One region of the Shewanella sp. AC91-MNA-CIBAN-0169 genome, then DNA from elsewhere that is predicted to be linked to it. Evidence: predicted binding sites of a transcription regulator. Region 1 holds the regulator's gene; each other region holds the start of a gene.
What was found. Region 1 encodes NrdR, which represses ribonucleotide reductase genes. Its sites were predicted from a motif close to AAACACNANATNTNGTGTTT; they were not measured.
Positions count from the first base shown of each region.

Region 1 (5,697 bases):
TTTCGGTATCTATTCCCGCCATGATGCGCAGCAATGTTGATTTACCTGAACCGTTTAACCCGAGCACACCAATCTTAGCGCCAGGAAAGAAGCTTAATGAAATGTCTTTTAATATTTGCTTTTTGGGTGGGACAATTTTACCCACACGAAGCATGCTATATACAAATTGAGCCATAATTATACTGTCTAATTGTCAACAAAGATGGTGATAATTCTACTGTATTATGTGCTGAACTCAACAGGCAATTGTGTGATTTTATCTAGCGTGCTTTTTAGACTCAATTCGCTAAACAATCTACTAGCTTGGTGTTATCAACATGAATCGTTTTGTATTCAGAACACAGTGAATTTCATGTTGTTTGTACTGTAAATCATTATCGTTGCAGAGTAGAATACCGCGCAACCCTACTATATAGATAATGATGTTGGAGCTACCATGTTGAAGAAAGCGATGAATATTGCGGATTATGATCCAGAATTATTTAAAGCCATTGAAGATGAAACTTGTCGTCAAGAAGAACACATTGAATTGATTGCATCTGAAAACTATACCAGTCCACGTGTGATGGAAGCGCAAGGTTCTCAGTTAACTAACAAGTATGCTGAAGGTTATCCAGGCAAGCGTTATTATGGTGGGTGCGAATACGTTGATGTTGTTGAAACATTGGCTATTGAACGCGCAAAAGAATTATTTGGTGCAACTTATGCCAACGTACAGCCTCATTCAGGCTCACAAGCAAACAGCGCAGTGTTTATGGCGTTGTTACAACCGGGTGATACTGTTTTAGGGATGAACCTTGCTCATGGTGGTCATTTGACCCATGGTTCACCAGTGAATTTTTCAGGCAAGCTTTACAACATCATTCCTTACGGTATCGATGAAGCTGGCAAAATTGATTATGACGAAATGGAACGTTTAGCCATTGAGCACAAGCCTAAGATGATGATCGGCGGTTTTTCGGCATTTTCAGGCATAGTCGATTGGGCTAAAATGCGTGAGATTGCTGATAAAGTTGGTGCTTATTTGCTTGTTGATATGGCTCACGTTGCAGGCTTAGTGGCTGCAGATGTTTATCCAACCCCTGTCCCACATGCACATGTGGTTACCTCAACAACTCATAAAACATTAGCGGGTCCACGTGGCGGGATTATTATTTCTGCTGCCGATGATGAAGTGTTGTATAAAAAGTTGAACTCAGCGGTATTCCCTGGTGGCCAAGGTGGCCCTTTAATGCATGTAATCGCAGGTAAAGCGGTTGCATTTAAAGAGGCATTAGAGCCAGAGTTTAAAGTATATCAACAGCAAGTGGTTAAAAACGCTAAAGCTATGGTTGAAGTATTTTTAGCTCGCGGTTACAAAATTGTTTCTGGCGGTACAGAAAACCATTTAATGTTGGTTGATTTAATTGGTCGTGATTTAACTGGTAAAGAAGCAGATGCTGCATTGGGCAATGCCAACATTACCGTCAACAAAAACTCAGTACCTGATGATCCACGTTCACCGTTTGTCACCTCTGGTGTTCGTATTGGAACGCCAGCAATTACTCGTCGTGGTTTTAAAGAAGCAGAAGCGAAAGAATTGACCGGTTGGATTTGTGACATTCTTGATGATGCATCTAACGCCGAAGTGGCTGAACGAGTCAAAGGTCTAGTGTTGGCATTATGTGCCCGATTCCCTGTATACGGTTAATCGTCACTTGATGCCTGTTGAAAAGGTTTAGGTTAACCTTGCTCAACAAATAGGATAAACTTTAATGGCCGCTAATTGTTAGCGGCCATTTTGTTTTTTTCTGCAGGAGGTTCAATGCATTGCCCTTTTTGTAGCGCGACCGATACCAAAGTTATAGATTCTCGATTAGTGGCTGATGGTCACCAAGTACGTCGCCGCCGGGAATGTACCGAATGTCATGAACGTTTCACCACGTTTGAAGGCGCAGAATTAGTCATGCCTAGAGTCATCAAACGTGACGGCACTCGACAACCATTCGATGAAGAAAAATTGCGTGGCGGCATGCTACGTGCGGTCGAAAAACGCCCGGTCTCAATTGATGAAATTGAACAAGCATTGACTAAAATCAAATCAACACTGCGCGCGACAGGTGAGCGTGAGGTGAATTCTGAAATGATTGGTAATCTGATGATGGAACAGTTGATGAGCCTTGATAAAGTGGCATATATCCGCTTTGCATCGGTTTATCGCGCATTTGAAGATGTATCCCAATTTGGTGAAGCCATTGCTAAATTGCAAAAGTAATGCTGCTTAATAATATCTGTTTTAATGGTTTTAATGGCATTTAAGCAATAAGAGATTATCTCCCATGTCTAACTGGTCCACCTTTGACACCCAAATGATGAGCCGTGCCATCGCGCTTGCCGAGAAAGGCCGTTATACCACTCGGCCAAATCCTTGTGTCGGTTGTGTCATTGTTTATCAGAATAAGATTATTGGTGAGGGTTATCATCAACGTGCTGGCCAAGGGCATGCCGAAGTTAATGCGCTGAAAATGGTGCATGATAATGGCTTGTCTGCTGAAGGTGCCACGGCGTATGTCACTCTTGAACCTTGCAGTCATTATGGCCGCACACCACCTTGTGCTTTAGGCTTAATTAATGCCAAAGTTGCCAGAGTTGTGGTATCGGTGACCGATGCAAATCCACAAGTGTCTGGTCGCGGTATAACCCTGTTACGTGAGGCTGGTATTAACGTTGATGTTGGATTGCTCAGCGAACAAGCCTATGACCTTAATCTGGGTTTTATGAAGCGGATGAAAACAGGACTTCCTTGGATAACGGTAAAGATAGCAGCCAGTTTAGATGGTAAGACGGCTCTGTCTAATGGCGTGTCGAAGTGGATTACTGGCAGTGCAGCAAGAGCTGATGTGCAAAAATACCGCGCTAGCCATTGTGCGCTAATCACTGGTGTTGAAACCATTCTTGTCGATGACCCAAGCCTTAATGTGCGCTATGAGGCGTTAGGTGAGTTAACCACTCGCCATACAAAAGATGAAATCTTCCAACCTCTAAGGGTTGTGCTCGACAGTCGCGCAAGATTAACAGCAACACAACAATTATTTTCAATTCAAAGTCCTATTTTACTGGTTTCTGGCTGTAATTATCCCGAAAGTACCAAAGCTGCATTTCCAGATCACGTATCATTTCTTCAGTTAACGTGTGACTCGTCAGGCAGAATCCCATTGTTAGCTTTGCTAACATATTTAGGTCAGCATACTAATTCTGTTTTAGTTGAAGCCGGTGCTACCTTAGCCGGAGCATTTGTCGCCCAAGGGCTCGTTGATGATATTGTGCTTTACCAGGCGCCTAAACTATTAGGTAGCCACGGACGTAATATGTTGCAGTTACCTAATTACAGTACAATGGAACAAACGCCGGCACTGCAATTAATTGATGAACGCAACGTTGGACAAGATAAGCGTTATATCCTCAGATATAATCAACCCTATTAATGTGCGTGTTGTTCAGTCCAAAACCTGAACAACAGCAAAGTTTAACTGAAAAAAGTGAGTATTATGTTTACAGGAATAATCGAAGCCCTTGGCACATTACGTAAAATTGATCGCAAAGGTAACGATATCCGCTTAACAGTTGCCAGCGGTAAGCTGGATTTAACGGATGTAAAGCTAGGTGACAGTATAGCAACCAATGGCGTGTGTTTGACCGTTGTTGAGCGTTTAGGTGATGGTTACGTTGCTGATATATCAGCTGAAACCGTTGACTTAACTGGCTTTAGTCGTTATCAGGTCGGTCAAAAGGTTAATCTTGAGAAAGCGGTTACGGCAACCACTCGATTAGGTGGACACATGGTAAGTGGACACGTCGACGGCATTGCCAAAGTTGAGCAATGCGCTTACAGAGGTAAATCACTAGAGTTTTGGTTATCAGTACCGGCCCAATTAAGTCGCTATATTGCTCACAAAGGCTCGATCACCATCGATGGTGTAAGCCTGACTGTTAATGAAGTTGATGGTGCTCGTTTTAGATTAACGATTGTACCTCACACTGCAGGTGAAACCACGCTGGTGGATTTAAAAGTAGGTGATAGTGTCAATATCGAGGTCGATTTAATCGCGCGTTATTTAGAACGTTTAATGCAACCGGAAACTAACCATGTGCAGCCTTCATCGGGCGTGACCATGGAGTTACTCGCTAAATCAGGTTTTTTACGTTAATCGCGACAGTAAAATACCATTTGTACCCTATACATAATATGCAATACCAATAGATTTAATGCCTAAGGTTTAAATCAAACACTTACTAAATAAAGGTCTGACAATGGCGCTACATAGCATAGAAGAAATCATTGAAGATATTCGTCAAGGTAAGATGGTTATCTTGATGGATGATGAAGACAGAGAGAATGAAGGTGATTTGATCATGGCCGCTGATAAAGTGACGCCAGCAGCAATCAATTTCATGGCAACCTATGGCCGTGGATTAATTTGCCAAACAATGACCAAAGAGCGTTGTCAGCAGCTTAATTTGCCTTTAATGGTTACCAATAATAATGCCCAGTTCTCGACTAATTTTACCGTATCAATTGAAGCGGCGACCGGAGTCACAACAGGTATTTCTGCTCATGACCGTGCAGTGACCGTACAAGCTGCCGTTGCCAAAGACGCCAAAGCCTCTGATTTAGTGCAACCTGGACATATTTTTCCGTTGATGGCACAAGAGGGCGGAGTATTAACCCGCGCTGGCCACACTGAAGCGGGTTGCGATTTAGCGCGCTTAGCTGGCTGTGAACCTTCAGGCGTCATTGTTGAGATTTTAAACGAAGATGGCACCATGGCGCGCTGTCCAGACTTAGAAATATTCAGTGAAAAACATGGGATTAAAATCGGTACTATTGCCGATTTAATCGAATACCGTAACACTAATGAAACTACCGTTGTACGTGAAGCTCAGTGTAAATTACCCACTCGTTTTGGTGAATTTACTATGGTGACGTTTAGAGACACTATCGATAATCAATTACACTACGCCCTGGTTAAAGATGAAGTAAAACCGAATTGTTTGGTGCGTGTGCATTTGCAAAACACCTTTAATGATTTGCTGCATTCTGAACGTGATCAAAAGCGCAGTTGGCCATTAGAAAAAGCCATGGAGCGGATTGCTTCCGAAGGTGGCGTTTTAGTACTACTGGGTAATGATGAACATACAAGTAATTTATTGGCCAAAGTAAAAGCCTTTGAAGCTGAAGATAATGGTCAATCTCCTGCGCCAGCAATGTGGCAAGGAACATCTCGTCGTGTTGGCGTAGGCTCACAAATTCTGTCGAGTTTAGGTGTCAGCACTATGCGTTTACTCAGTTCGCCAAAACGTTATCATTCACTGTCTGGTTTTGGTTTAGAAGTGACTGATTATATAGCTGAATAATTTTGGCTTATGGTAAATTTAACAAATTCATTAATTGCATAGCGCTCAGGGCTTTTGGCTGTGATATCATAACGCCTCTTTTTGCCCCGAGCCGGGTGCTTTAGCTAATTTAGGTAAGATAGAATGAACGTAGTTCAAGGTAATATCGAAGCGAAAAATGCCAAAGTGGCGATCGTAATATCGCGATTCAATAGCTTTTTAGTTGAAAGTCTGCTTGATGGTGCAATAGACACATTAAAGCGTTTCGGCCAGGTCAGTGACGACAACATTACTGTTGTTCGCGTACCTGGTGCAGTTGAATTA
Region 1 covers NZ_JBEOPM010000001.1:533,153-538,849, forward strand. The annotation lists gene ettA (energy-dependent translational throttle protein EttA) at 1-175, opposite strand, end outside; gene glyA (serine hydroxymethyltransferase) at 437-1,690, shown strand; gene nrdR (transcriptional regulator NrdR) at 1,805-2,254, shown strand; gene ribD (bifunctional diaminohydroxyphosphoribosylaminopyrimidine deaminase/5-amino-6-(5-phosphoribosylamino)uracil reductase RibD) at 2,319-3,464, shown strand; gene AAEY98_RS02265 (riboflavin synthase) at 3,528-4,187, shown strand; gene ribBA (bifunctional 3,4-dihydroxy-2-butanone-4-phosphate synthase/GTP cyclohydrolase II) at 4,291-5,394, shown strand; gene ribH (6,7-dimethyl-8-ribityllumazine synthase) at 5,518-5,697, shown strand, end outside.

Region 2 (5,697 bases), on a different contig from region 1:
CTGGAATGCGTCATGACACTCTTTTTCGGTTTGTGTCATCGCATAACCTTCTACGTCAGCCACTTGCCATTTTTTTGCGACGCTAAGGTGCTTTTGATAACTGATTTGCACAAACTCAGCTAACACTTCGTCGATACGGTTAATCGTGGTACCACCATAAATGTGGCTCGCGACCTGGGCAATAATTTGCGCCGTAACTGCGGTAGCAGTTGAGATAGACTTAGGCGGTTCAATTTCAGCATTACCCATTTTAAAACCATGCGTTAACATGCCGGCTAAATCAATTAGCATGCAGTTAAACATCGGGAAAAAAGGCGCATAATCTAAGTCGTGATAGTGAATTTCGCCTTTTTCATGGGCGGCTACCACATCTTTTGGCAGTAAATGCGTTTTGGCATAATGCTTGGCCACAATGCCCGCTAATAAATCTCGTTGGGTCGGGATGACTTTGGCATCTTTATTGGCATTTTCGTTTAAAATGGCACTATCAGATTGCTCAACCAAACCGCGAATAGCACAATTTAATTTACTCTGGGTTTCACGGTGTTTATCTCTATCGTGACGGTACTCAATGTAATGACGCGCCACCGACTTAAACGGGCCCGACATTAATAAATTTTCAACTGCATCTTGTAGTTCGTGAATATCAACTTCGGTCTTCACAGCCATTTGCTGCTCTACCGTCTGCGCTAACTGCTGTGCATATTGATGGTCGGCTATACCTGCAGACTCCATTGCTGCCACAACAGCCTCTTTGATTCGACATCCATCAAAAGCAGTTCGGCATCCATCCCTTTTCACTACTACAAGCATACAACCATCCTTTACAAGCACTATATATAGCGCTTTAATACACGCACAACACAAGATAGAGTGTATTAGACACATTTACGCGGAGTAATACCTTGATCCAGATCATAATTGTCGGCAGTACTTAATATTGAAAAAACACTTGCTATCAACGATAGATATTGTAGGAATAGCAACTAATTTTGACAGGCTAATACAAGGGGATAAAATCGACATAATTTAGCGATTTGGGATGCTTTGCTGAATCGATAATCTGATGTGCAAACGCCATAAGGGTTGTATTTGACAACTTAAAATGGTGCTGAATGACGGTATTAAGTCATTGATCGAACCTTAAATGGCTAGATCAACAACATAAATAACGTACCCACTGTATCTAATGACTCGGTAGTTATCGTTAGATAATTGCGGGTAGACCATTGCGGATAGATCATTGCGGGCAAGTCACTACTAGATAACTACTAGATAATGACTAAATAACCATGAGTTAACTATGAGATAACTATGAGAGAGTGAATAATCTTATCAACTACATCAGACTGCGCAGGTTAGACAATGCCCTAGTTGAATAACAAACGCGGATTTAATGACAAATACCGATAAAATAGCAAATATTCACACAGCGGCAATCAACGGGTGTATTTATCATAAACACACCACTATATTCGATACTGCTTCAACATTTCTTTAAGGTCGCTTCGATTAAATGTTTAATATCACTTACAGCCTGCTCACCTGCTTTAATCGCTTCTTTAGCGCGATGAAACTCCATGGTGCCAATATCACCCACATCAGGTACGATGCAAATATCAGGTGGCTCGCCCATTAGGCGTGAACGTTTATGGCGTTGTTCTAAAATATCCATCGATTGTGACATCACCGCCAGCATACCCGGATGGGATTTTGAGCTTCCTAAAGAGAATTTATCGGTTAAGCCATTCATATAATCTTTGCCTTTACCCCATAGGTCCATAAAGCCAGATTCAAGCTCGCGCTTTTCATCAATAGGTTCAGACTTAGTGGCTTTGCGGCTTTTTACTTGCTCTGGGATTAAGTGCATTTGGCCACGACGATGGCCATTTAAATCCACCGCAATAACCACATCAACGCCCATAGAGCGAGCTAATGATACCGGCACAGGATTCACTACCGCACCGTCCACAACCCAGCGATGCCCTTGCTGTACTGGGGGTAAAAAGCCCGGCATTGAACATGAAGCCCTAACCGCATGGCGTAAGTCACCTTCTTTAAACCAAATCTCTTGCCCAGAATATAAATCGGTAGCCACTGCAGCAAAGGGACGATTCAGCTGTTCAATGTTAAGGTCGCCAATACGATTAGCCAATACATCAAATACTTTTTCACCACTGATAAGTCCGCCTTTTCGCCAGCCTAAATCCATTAACCCGAGTACATCCCAACTTGAAAATCCACTCACCCAGGTTTCAAGTTCACCCAAATGATTATTGGCATAGGCAGCACCCACTAATGCCCCTACCGAACAACCTGCCACTTTGTCAGGATAAATATCTAACTTGGCTAAACCATTCAATACCCCAATATGTGCCCAACCTTTAGCGGCTCCACTGCCTAGCGCTAATCCCACGGTGAGCTTTGTCATCTTTCGTTCCTTCCATGCTCGGTATTCAATTTTACGATACGCCCGCCTGAATCGTCCCATAGCGACGTCGAACTCAGGCAATAATATAAAGCTAAAAAATAGCATAACTAAAGCGACTCTTGTTGGCTATAGCAAGGTGAAACAGCTATAATCGTCGGCTATCATTTTTTAGGGGATTTACCTTTGCAATTTACCGATTTTTCGTTGGACAAGCGCCTGCTTGACAGTCTAAAGCACCTTGGCATTTCTACGCCTACCGATGTTCAAGCGCAAGCACTTCCCATTGCCTTATCAGGTAAAGATTTAATGGCATCGTCTAAAACCGGCTCAGGTAAAACCTTAGCGTTTTTATTGCCCGCAATGCAACGCGTGATATCCACTAGAGCATTGTCGAAAAAAGATCCTCGGGTACTTATCTTGTTACCGACTCGTGAATTAGCCCAGCAAGTTTATGGCCAATTACGTTTATTAGTCGCCAATACCCAATATAAAGCCATTAGCGTACTCGGCGGTGAGAACTTTAACGACCAAGCCAAAGCATTGGCCAGAGATCCACATTTCATTGTTGCCACACCGGGACGTATTGCGGATCACTTACAACAGCGCCACTTATATTTAAATGGCTTAGAATTACTGGTTCTTGACGAAGCTGACCGTATGCTCGATTTAGGTTTTGCGCCACAGCTAAAAGCCATTAATGATGCCGCTGATCATAAGCGTCGCCAAACGTTAATGTTTTCAGCTACGTTAGATCATGAAAGCATCGGTGACATTGCAACAACATTGCTCAAAACACCAAGCCATGTCTCTATCGGTGAGTCTTACACTGAACATAAAGATATTGAGCAACGAATTATTTTGGTTGACCATTTAGACCATAAACAAGCCTTGCTACAGCACATCTTAAGCCAAGAGCAACACAAGCAAGTGATTGTATTTACCGCTACGCGTTCAGATACCGACCGTTTAGCCACGCTATTGGCTGCGCAAGGTTTTGCCACCTCAGCACTCAGTGGTGATTTAAAGCAATCGGCTCGTAACCAAATTATGGATCAATTTGCTCGTGGCCAATCAAAAATATTAGTGACAACCGATGTGGCATCACGCGGCCTTGATTTAATCAACGTATCATTAGTGATTAACTTTGATATGCCAAAGTTTGCAGAAGAGTACGTCCACCGTATTGGTCGTACTGGCCGTGCAGGCGCTAAAGGTGATGCGGTTTCATTTGTAGGTCCTAAAGATTGGGACAGCTTTAAAAAAGTACAATTGTTTTTACGTAAAAATTTCGACCTCACGGTGATTGAAGGCTTAAAGGCCAAATTTAGCGGTCTAAAAGATAAGCCTCAGGCAGGCAAAGCTGGTACCAGTGCAAAAGCAGCTGTGATCAGCAATAGAGTTAGCGCACCTAAAAAACCTAAAGCGGCACCAAAGAGTGATAAACGCTTTATCACTGGCGTCGATGTCGGTGATGCGCCAGTTCGCCGTAAAGTTAAGCCTATTGTCATTATCGAAGACGACGGCACAGCAGAAGACTAAATAGCCCATAAATCGCAGGTAATCTGCAAGTAGATGACCAACAAACTGCGATGACAGAATAATGAATGTAGGGCAGTACACTGCCCTGCAACAAATGAACGATAACGAGCATGCCAACGGCACACTCGTATGAATAAACCAGTAAGGATTAACATGAAAATTTGTGGTGTGGAATTAAAAGGCGGCGAAGCCATTATCTGTTTACTGACCTATGAAGGCGAAACCTATAACGTGCCAGCATGTCGTAAAGTTTCATTCAGTATTTCACAATCAGCTAGCACGGACTCAATTCGTGAGTTTGATTTTGCGTTTAAAAAACTAATGAGCGACTACAAAGTCGATGAAATAGCTATTATTGAACGTGAACAAAAAGGCAAGTTTGCCGGCAGTGCCACCAGCTTCAAACTTGAAGCGGTACTTCAATTAATGGACCTTCCAGTTTCGCTTATTTCTCCATTGATTATTAAAGAGCAATTAAAGCGTAACCCGCCACAAGTTGACTTTGAATCATTGGATCTAAAACGCGTGCAGCTTAATGCATTTGATGTTGCTTATGTTCAGCATAACCGACTCATCTTCGGTAAAGTGTAACCCACCGCTTTCACCGTTCTATATTGGCGTTATCGATACCGACTCAGATAACGGTAACGCCAAAAAATCAGTTGAACTACAACCATGTCAGATACTAAAACTAAAACACCTAAAGCCCCACCTAAAATGCCAGTCAAGTCGGCAAGCCAATCATTAAAGCCAAAAACAGATCTCAGCCTATTAGTCACCAGCGCAGACATTAAAAAGCAGCAAAGTGAACAAAGTGCATTGCGTTATTTGAATGGTTATCGTCCTGACGTGGTCGAGAAAATTCGCCAACTCGTTGACGCTAACGCCTTAGCTGCCCACTTTTTAACACGCTACCCAAAAATACACGACGTTCGCACAGACAAAGCCTTATACGATATGGCGCTGACATTAAAAAATACCTATATGCGTCAGTCAGACCCATTAGCCAAAGTCATTTTTGACGAAAAAATCAGCTTAAGCCACCATGCCCTGGGTTTGCATTCTTATGTTAATCGCCGCCAAGGTAATAAAGTGAAAGCCAAAAATGAAATTAGAATTGCAGCACACTTAAAACACGTTCCGTTTGAGCTATTACAAATGGTAGTGGTGCACGAATTGGCCCATCTGCGGGAAAAGGAACACAACAAAGCTTTTTATCAACTATGCAGCTTTATGTTAGCGGATTACCACCAATTAGAATTTGATATGCGAGTATGGTTAGTAGCTGAAGAAGTCGGACAATCGCCCTATGCGAAGTAATCGATAAGTTTAAACCCGCCAAGGTGGATTTAAACGGTTATCACCCGCCCCATAAAGTTTGAACTTATTGCTGCTGGGATCGAATAACACCGCTTCACGCCAAAAATAAGTTTCATCTGTCGGCATTTGGCTAAACTCAACGCCTTTGGCTATTAGAGCATTCAGCCAGTTATCTAACTCTGGGTGCTCAAAGTAAATCAACGCACCATAAGTCATAGGCTCAGACGCTAAAGACAGTGAAAAAGAGCTCTTACCCATTGGGCATTCGAAACGAGCGTAGTGCGACGTATCCACTATTAAGATAAAGCCTAAAAGTTGATAAAATCTAACTACCTTATTCATATTCGACACAGGTAATGCCACTTGATTGAGATTCTTATAATCCTCTTGTATCAGATCAAAATTTT
Region 2 covers NZ_JBEOPM010000029.1:55,340-61,036, forward strand. The annotation lists gene nrdD (anaerobic ribonucleoside-triphosphate reductase) at 1-813, opposite strand, end outside; gene rssA (patatin-like phospholipase RssA) at 1,487-2,431, opposite strand; gene AAEY98_RS19325 (DEAD/DEAH box helicase) at 2,615-3,970, shown strand; gene AAEY98_RS19330 (DUF3010 family protein) at 4,124-4,561, shown strand; gene AAEY98_RS19335 (M48 metallopeptidase family protein) at 4,688-5,290, shown strand; gene AAEY98_RS19340 (VOC family protein) at 5,300-5,697, opposite strand, start outside.
Region 2: a site for NrdR is predicted at 829-848, ahead of nrdD (anaerobic ribonucleoside-triphosphate reductase). Genes of this name have one in related genera too.

Region 3 (5,697 bases), on a different contig from region 1:
CGGCTTTAATTGGGTAATCTTGGTAATCAAGTAAGTTATCTAGCGCACGAACAGCTAAATCAGCTAATGGTTCAAGCTCTGATAAATCTTTAATTGCGCCTAAGTTAAGTGCTGACAAGGTACACAACGCGATTTCACCGTCTGGATCATCGATGTTTTTAAGTGGCTTAGTCGGTAAAGCAATTTCTAAACATAAGTTAGATTGCTTAATTGGCGCAACTTTAGAGTCAAACGGGCTGTGAGTATTACAGTGATCGACGTTTTGAATGTAGATACGGCCAGTAGAAGCACGTTCTTGCATCATCAATGAAAACAGTTCAACCGCTTTAATTTGTTTTTTGCGGACATTGCTGTCTTGTTCATACTGAAGGTATAAACGTTCAAACTCAACTTGGTCTTCAAAGAATGCATCGTAAAGACCAGGCACGTCTGATGGGCTGAATAGACTGATATATTCGCCTTTAATCAAACGTTGGTACATTAATTTGTTTAACTGTACACCGTAGTCAAGATGACGTACACGGTTGTCGTCAACACCACGGTTGTTTTTTAGTACTAATAGCGATTCAACTTCTAGATGCCATAAAGGATAGAACAGCGTTGCTGCACCGCCACGTACGCCGCCTTGAGAACACGACTTCACTGCAGTTTGGAAATACTTATAAAATGGTAAACAACCGGTGTGGAATGCTTCGCCGCCACGAATAGGGCTACCAAGGGCACGAATACGACCCGCATTAATACCAATACCAGCACGTTGGCTAACGTATTTAACGATAGACGATGCAGTCGCATTGATTGAATCTAAGCTGTCATCACACTCAATCAATACACATGAGCTGAACTGACGTGTAGGGGTACGCACACCGGCCATGATTGGTGTTGGTAAAGAAATCTTAAACAGAGACGTCGCGTCATAGAAGTCTTTAATGTACTTCAAACGAATTTCTTTTGGGTAACGGGCAAACAAACATGCAGCGACTAATATGTATAAAAACTGGGCGCTTTCGTACACTTCATGGGTGACACGGTTTTGAACCAGGTATTTACCTTCAAGTTGCTTTACCGCGGCATAAGAGAAGTTCAAATCGCGCCAATGATCGATATAGGTGTCGAGTGTGTCTAATTCTTCACGGCTGTAGTCAGCCATGATATGCATGTCATATTTACCCAGTTCAACTAATTTGGTGACATGGTCATATAACGTTGGTGGTTCAAATTGACCAAACGCTTTTTTACGTAAGTGGAACACCGCTAAGCGGGCAGCCACAAATTGGTAGTCAGGTGACTCTGGAGAGATCAAGTCAGCCGCAGCTTTAATGATCGTTTCATGAATGGCTTCTGTTGGAATGCCATCAAAAAACTGCAGATGAGATCGAAGTTCTACTTCAGATACTGAGACGTTTTTTAATCCCTTGGCTGCCCAAGTGATCACGCGATGAATTTTATCTAAATCGATAGATTCACGTTCGCCACTGCGTTTAGTGACTGTCATATTGCTATTCATTGAAGAGAGGCCTTGGTTCTATATCTAATCATGTGATCTGTTGTTGGATGCAGTGCTGCTTGATTCGATCCGAACCAGTTACAAAACAATTCCATGTTAAAACAATCAACCTGATGTACTCACAACGTGGTAGTTAAACACCAGTACGTTCAGTTAGCCACTACATCCTTTGGAACGTCGTGGAGTAGTGTTTTGATTGTCAGCCACACACAAGATATGGTGTTATTTAAAATCTAAGATACAAGATAGTGAGGTTTGAGGTTTATTGCAAGCCACAATTTCATTAACTTCTTGTGGATAACTTGAGGATAAACGGCAGGGTTAGTGACAACTAACCCTAGAGCCCAAATTCATAAAGAGTTTTTGATAAATGATATTTTTTAATCCATCAAATGATAAAAATTTGATCGCTAAAATAAACAGCGATCAAAAAAAATGGACCGTTTATTGGTTGATCTTTTGTTGGTTTTGATCGGGTAGAAATTGATGACTGTTAACTGTACATTTAAGCTTAATAAGACCCGTTAAACTTCACTCATGCTTTGTTCATTTACCCAAAAATTAACCCGCTAAACCGATGTCGAACACTGTCATTAATCAGTGAAAAACTGTTTAAGTGAGGCTCCGTGTTGAAATTGTTTGCCTGCTGGCCATGTGTCAGGTTTATCTGTCGCAGATAAATAACCCCATAACGCAACGCCGCCTAACATACTGGCATTGTGGGCGGCGACTAAGTCACGTTCAGCGTCACCTAGATATAAGATACTTTGAGGAGCAATGGCAATTTGTTGTGCTGCTAGCAGCATTGGTGCGGTATGAGGTTTAGAGTGACGAGTGCTATCACCACTGATCATGGTTTTCAATTTATGAGTTAAACCAAGCTTTTCCACTAATGGCCTGGCAAATCGAGCCGGCTTATTGGTCACTACGCCATAAGGAATCGATTGGGCATCAAATAAGGATAATAGTTCGGGTAAGTCAGCGAATAAACGGCTGTTGTCACCATTGATACGGGCATAATGCTGAAGTAGTGCTTGCTGGATGGTAATTTGTACTTGTTCATCGGCATCTGGAATGGCCGTTTTAACTAAATATAAGCTGCCATGTGATGCCGCATGGCGCATCAAGTCAAGCGGTTGGACGTTAAAACCGGCTTCATCCAAGCTGAGATTCAATGCCTGTACTAAATCTGGTGCGGTATCGGCTAAGGTACCGTCTAAATCGAACAGCACTCCTTTTATATCTTGTTTATGCAAGGGCTAGCTCCTAACGAGAGAAAATAACAATAGACAGTGCAAGCCCTTTATAGCGTTATTGACACAACATAACGCTATTGTGGTGCATTCACATTGAAATGTTGAAAAGAATCACCTGGATGATTAATCAATTTTTTGAGTGGCTATCATATAATTTACATCGACACTTTTAGTGTACTTAAACACACCCGACAATGGATTGTAGGTAATTCCCAGCGCATCTTTACACAATAAGTCGGTGTTATCGACTAATGCCATCAGTTCCGATGGGCGAATAAACTTGCTGTGATCGTGAGTACCAACTGGCAGCATTTTTAATAAATACTCTGCGCCGATAATCGTCTTTAAATACGACATCATATTACGGTTTATGGTTGAGAAAAACACAAAACCATTAGGTTTAACCATGTCACAACAGGCTTGAATAACCGATTGGGGATCGGGTACATGTTCGAGCATTTCCATGCAAGTGACCACATCATAATATTCGCGGTGGTTATCGCGATGTGCTTCGGCTGTTGTTTTGAGGTAATTAACCGTAACACCAGACTCTAAGGCATGTAGTTTTGCCACTTCAAGTGGCGCGTTGCCCATATCAATACCGTCAACGTTAGCACCTAGGCGCGCCATACTTTCTGACAAAATACCGCCACCACAGCCAACATCAAGTACTTTTTTGTCAAAAATACCTTCAGCGGTTTGGTCAATGTAGTTTAAACGCAGTGGATTAAGTAAATGTAATGGCTTGAACTCGCCATTGAGATCCCACCACGTTTGCGCCATGGCTTCAAATTTTGCGATCTCGAGTGGATCAACATTGGGTGTCGATTGTTCAGCGTGTGACATAACGTAACCTAAGTGTGTAATAAAGTATGGTCGCTATTATAGCGATAACCTTTGCGAATAGTAGTCAACAATGGCTTTTGCCGTTTACGCTTGCTCATAAAACATCCATTTAAGCGAGGTAAATGGATGTTTTATGCTATCAACTGCTTAAATCATCAACAAGTTAACGATAATTGTTGCTCAAATTTAGTCGTATATTAGCCAATGAATAAACTAAATTAGCTGAAAATATTAGCTTTTTTGTAATTTTTAAGAGTGATAGAGCATTTGGCTGGTCTTTGCTCTGGCGACATTAAATATCTGTGTTAGAATGCCAAATCACGTTTTTAAGCTAGATAATAATATGGAAGTTTTATTGTCAGCTCACTTTAGGGGAACGCGCAGTTTATGACTGATCTGGCATCATCTATTTCGCCAATTAACATCGAAGACGAACTTAAAAATTCTTACCTTGATTACGCCATGAGCGTAATTGTAGGTCGTGCATTACCTGACGTCCGTGACGGTTTAAAACCAGTTCACCGTCGAGTATTGTTCGCAATGAGCGAATTAAAAAACGATTGGAACAAACCATATAAAAAATCCGCTCGTGTCGTTGGTGACGTAATTGGTAAATATCACCCACACGGTGATACTGCTGTATACGATACAATTGTACGTATGGCGCAACCGTTCTCGCTACGCTACACATTGATTGACGGACAAGGAAACTTTGGTTCGGTCGACGGTGACTCTGCAGCGGCGATGCGTTATACCGAAATCCGCATGCAAAAGTTGGCGCATTCATTATTAGCCGACCTTGAAAAAGAAACTGTGGATTTTGTGCCTAACTACGATGGCACAGAGATGATCCCTGCGGTGTTACCAACACGCGTACCGAACTTATTAATCAATGGTTCATCAGGTATTGCGGTCGGTATGGCCACTAACATTCCACCTCACAACTTAACAGAAGTAGTGAAAGGCTGTTTGGCGTTAATCGAAGATCCAAGTTTATCGATTGAACAGTTAATGGAATACATTCCAGGTCCAGATTTTCCAACGGCAGCTTCAATAAACGGTCGCAAAGGCATTATCGATGCTTATCACACTGGCCGTGGTCGCGCTATCATGCGCTCGAAAGCGGAAATTGAAACTGAAGATAATGGTCGTGAACGTATTATTGTTCATGAAATTCCATATCAAGTTAACAAAGCCCGTTTGATTGAAAAAATTGCCGAGCTTGTTAAAGATAAAAAATTAGAAGGTATCAGTGGCCTACGCGATGAGTCTGATAAAGACGGTATGCGTATTGTTATTGAAATCAAACGTGGTGAAGTGGGTGAGGTTGTACTAAACAACTTATATTCTCAAACACAAATGCAGTGTTCTTTTGGTATCAACATGGTGGCATTGACTAACGGTCAGCCTAAATTGTTTAACCTTAAAGAAATGCTTGAGTGTTTTATTCTTCACCGTCGTGAAGTGGTCACGCGCCGTACTGTATTTGAACTGCGTAAAGCCCGTGAACGTGCTCATGTTCTTGAAGCACTAGCCATTGCATTGGCTAACATCGACCCTATTATTGCGCTTATTAAAGCTTCACCTACACCTGCTGAAGCCAAAGCAAAATTGGTTGCACAAGGTTGGGAATTAGGCCATGTACAAGGCATGCTTGAAAAAGCTGGCGATGACGCTGCACGCCCTGAATGGTTAGAGCCTGAGTTCGGTATCCGTGACGGTCAGTACTATTTAACTGAGCAACAAGCCCAAGCGATTTTGGAATTACGTCTGCACCGTTTAACCGGTCTAGAACATGACAAGATTTTAGCTGAATATGAAGAGCTTTTAGTTCTTATTGCAGGTTTGTTATTCATTCTTCGTACTCCATCGCGTTTGATGGAAGTGATTAAAGAAGAACTAGAAGAAATACTTGAGCAATACGGTGACGAACGTCGCACCATTATTAACGCCAACGAAATTGATATGAGTCTTGAAGACTTAATCAATGAAGAAGATGTTGTAGTGACCTTGTCTCACTTAGGTTATGCGAAATACCAAGTGCTGTCTGACTACCAAGCGCAACGTCGTGGTGGTAAAGGCAAAGCG
Region 3 covers NZ_JBEOPM010000005.1:175,762-181,458, reverse strand. The annotation lists gene nrdA (class 1a ribonucleoside-diphosphate reductase subunit alpha) at 1-1,507, opposite strand, end outside; gene AAEY98_RS07125 (HAD family hydrolase) at 2,101-2,763, opposite strand; gene ubiG (bifunctional 2-polyprenyl-6-hydroxyphenol methylase/3-demethylubiquinol 3-O-methyltransferase UbiG) at 2,887-3,609, opposite strand; gene gyrA (DNA gyrase subunit A) at 3,997-5,697, shown strand, end outside.
Region 3: a site for NrdR is predicted at 1,713-1,732, ahead of nrdA (class 1a ribonucleoside-diphosphate reductase subunit alpha). Genes of this name have one in related genera too.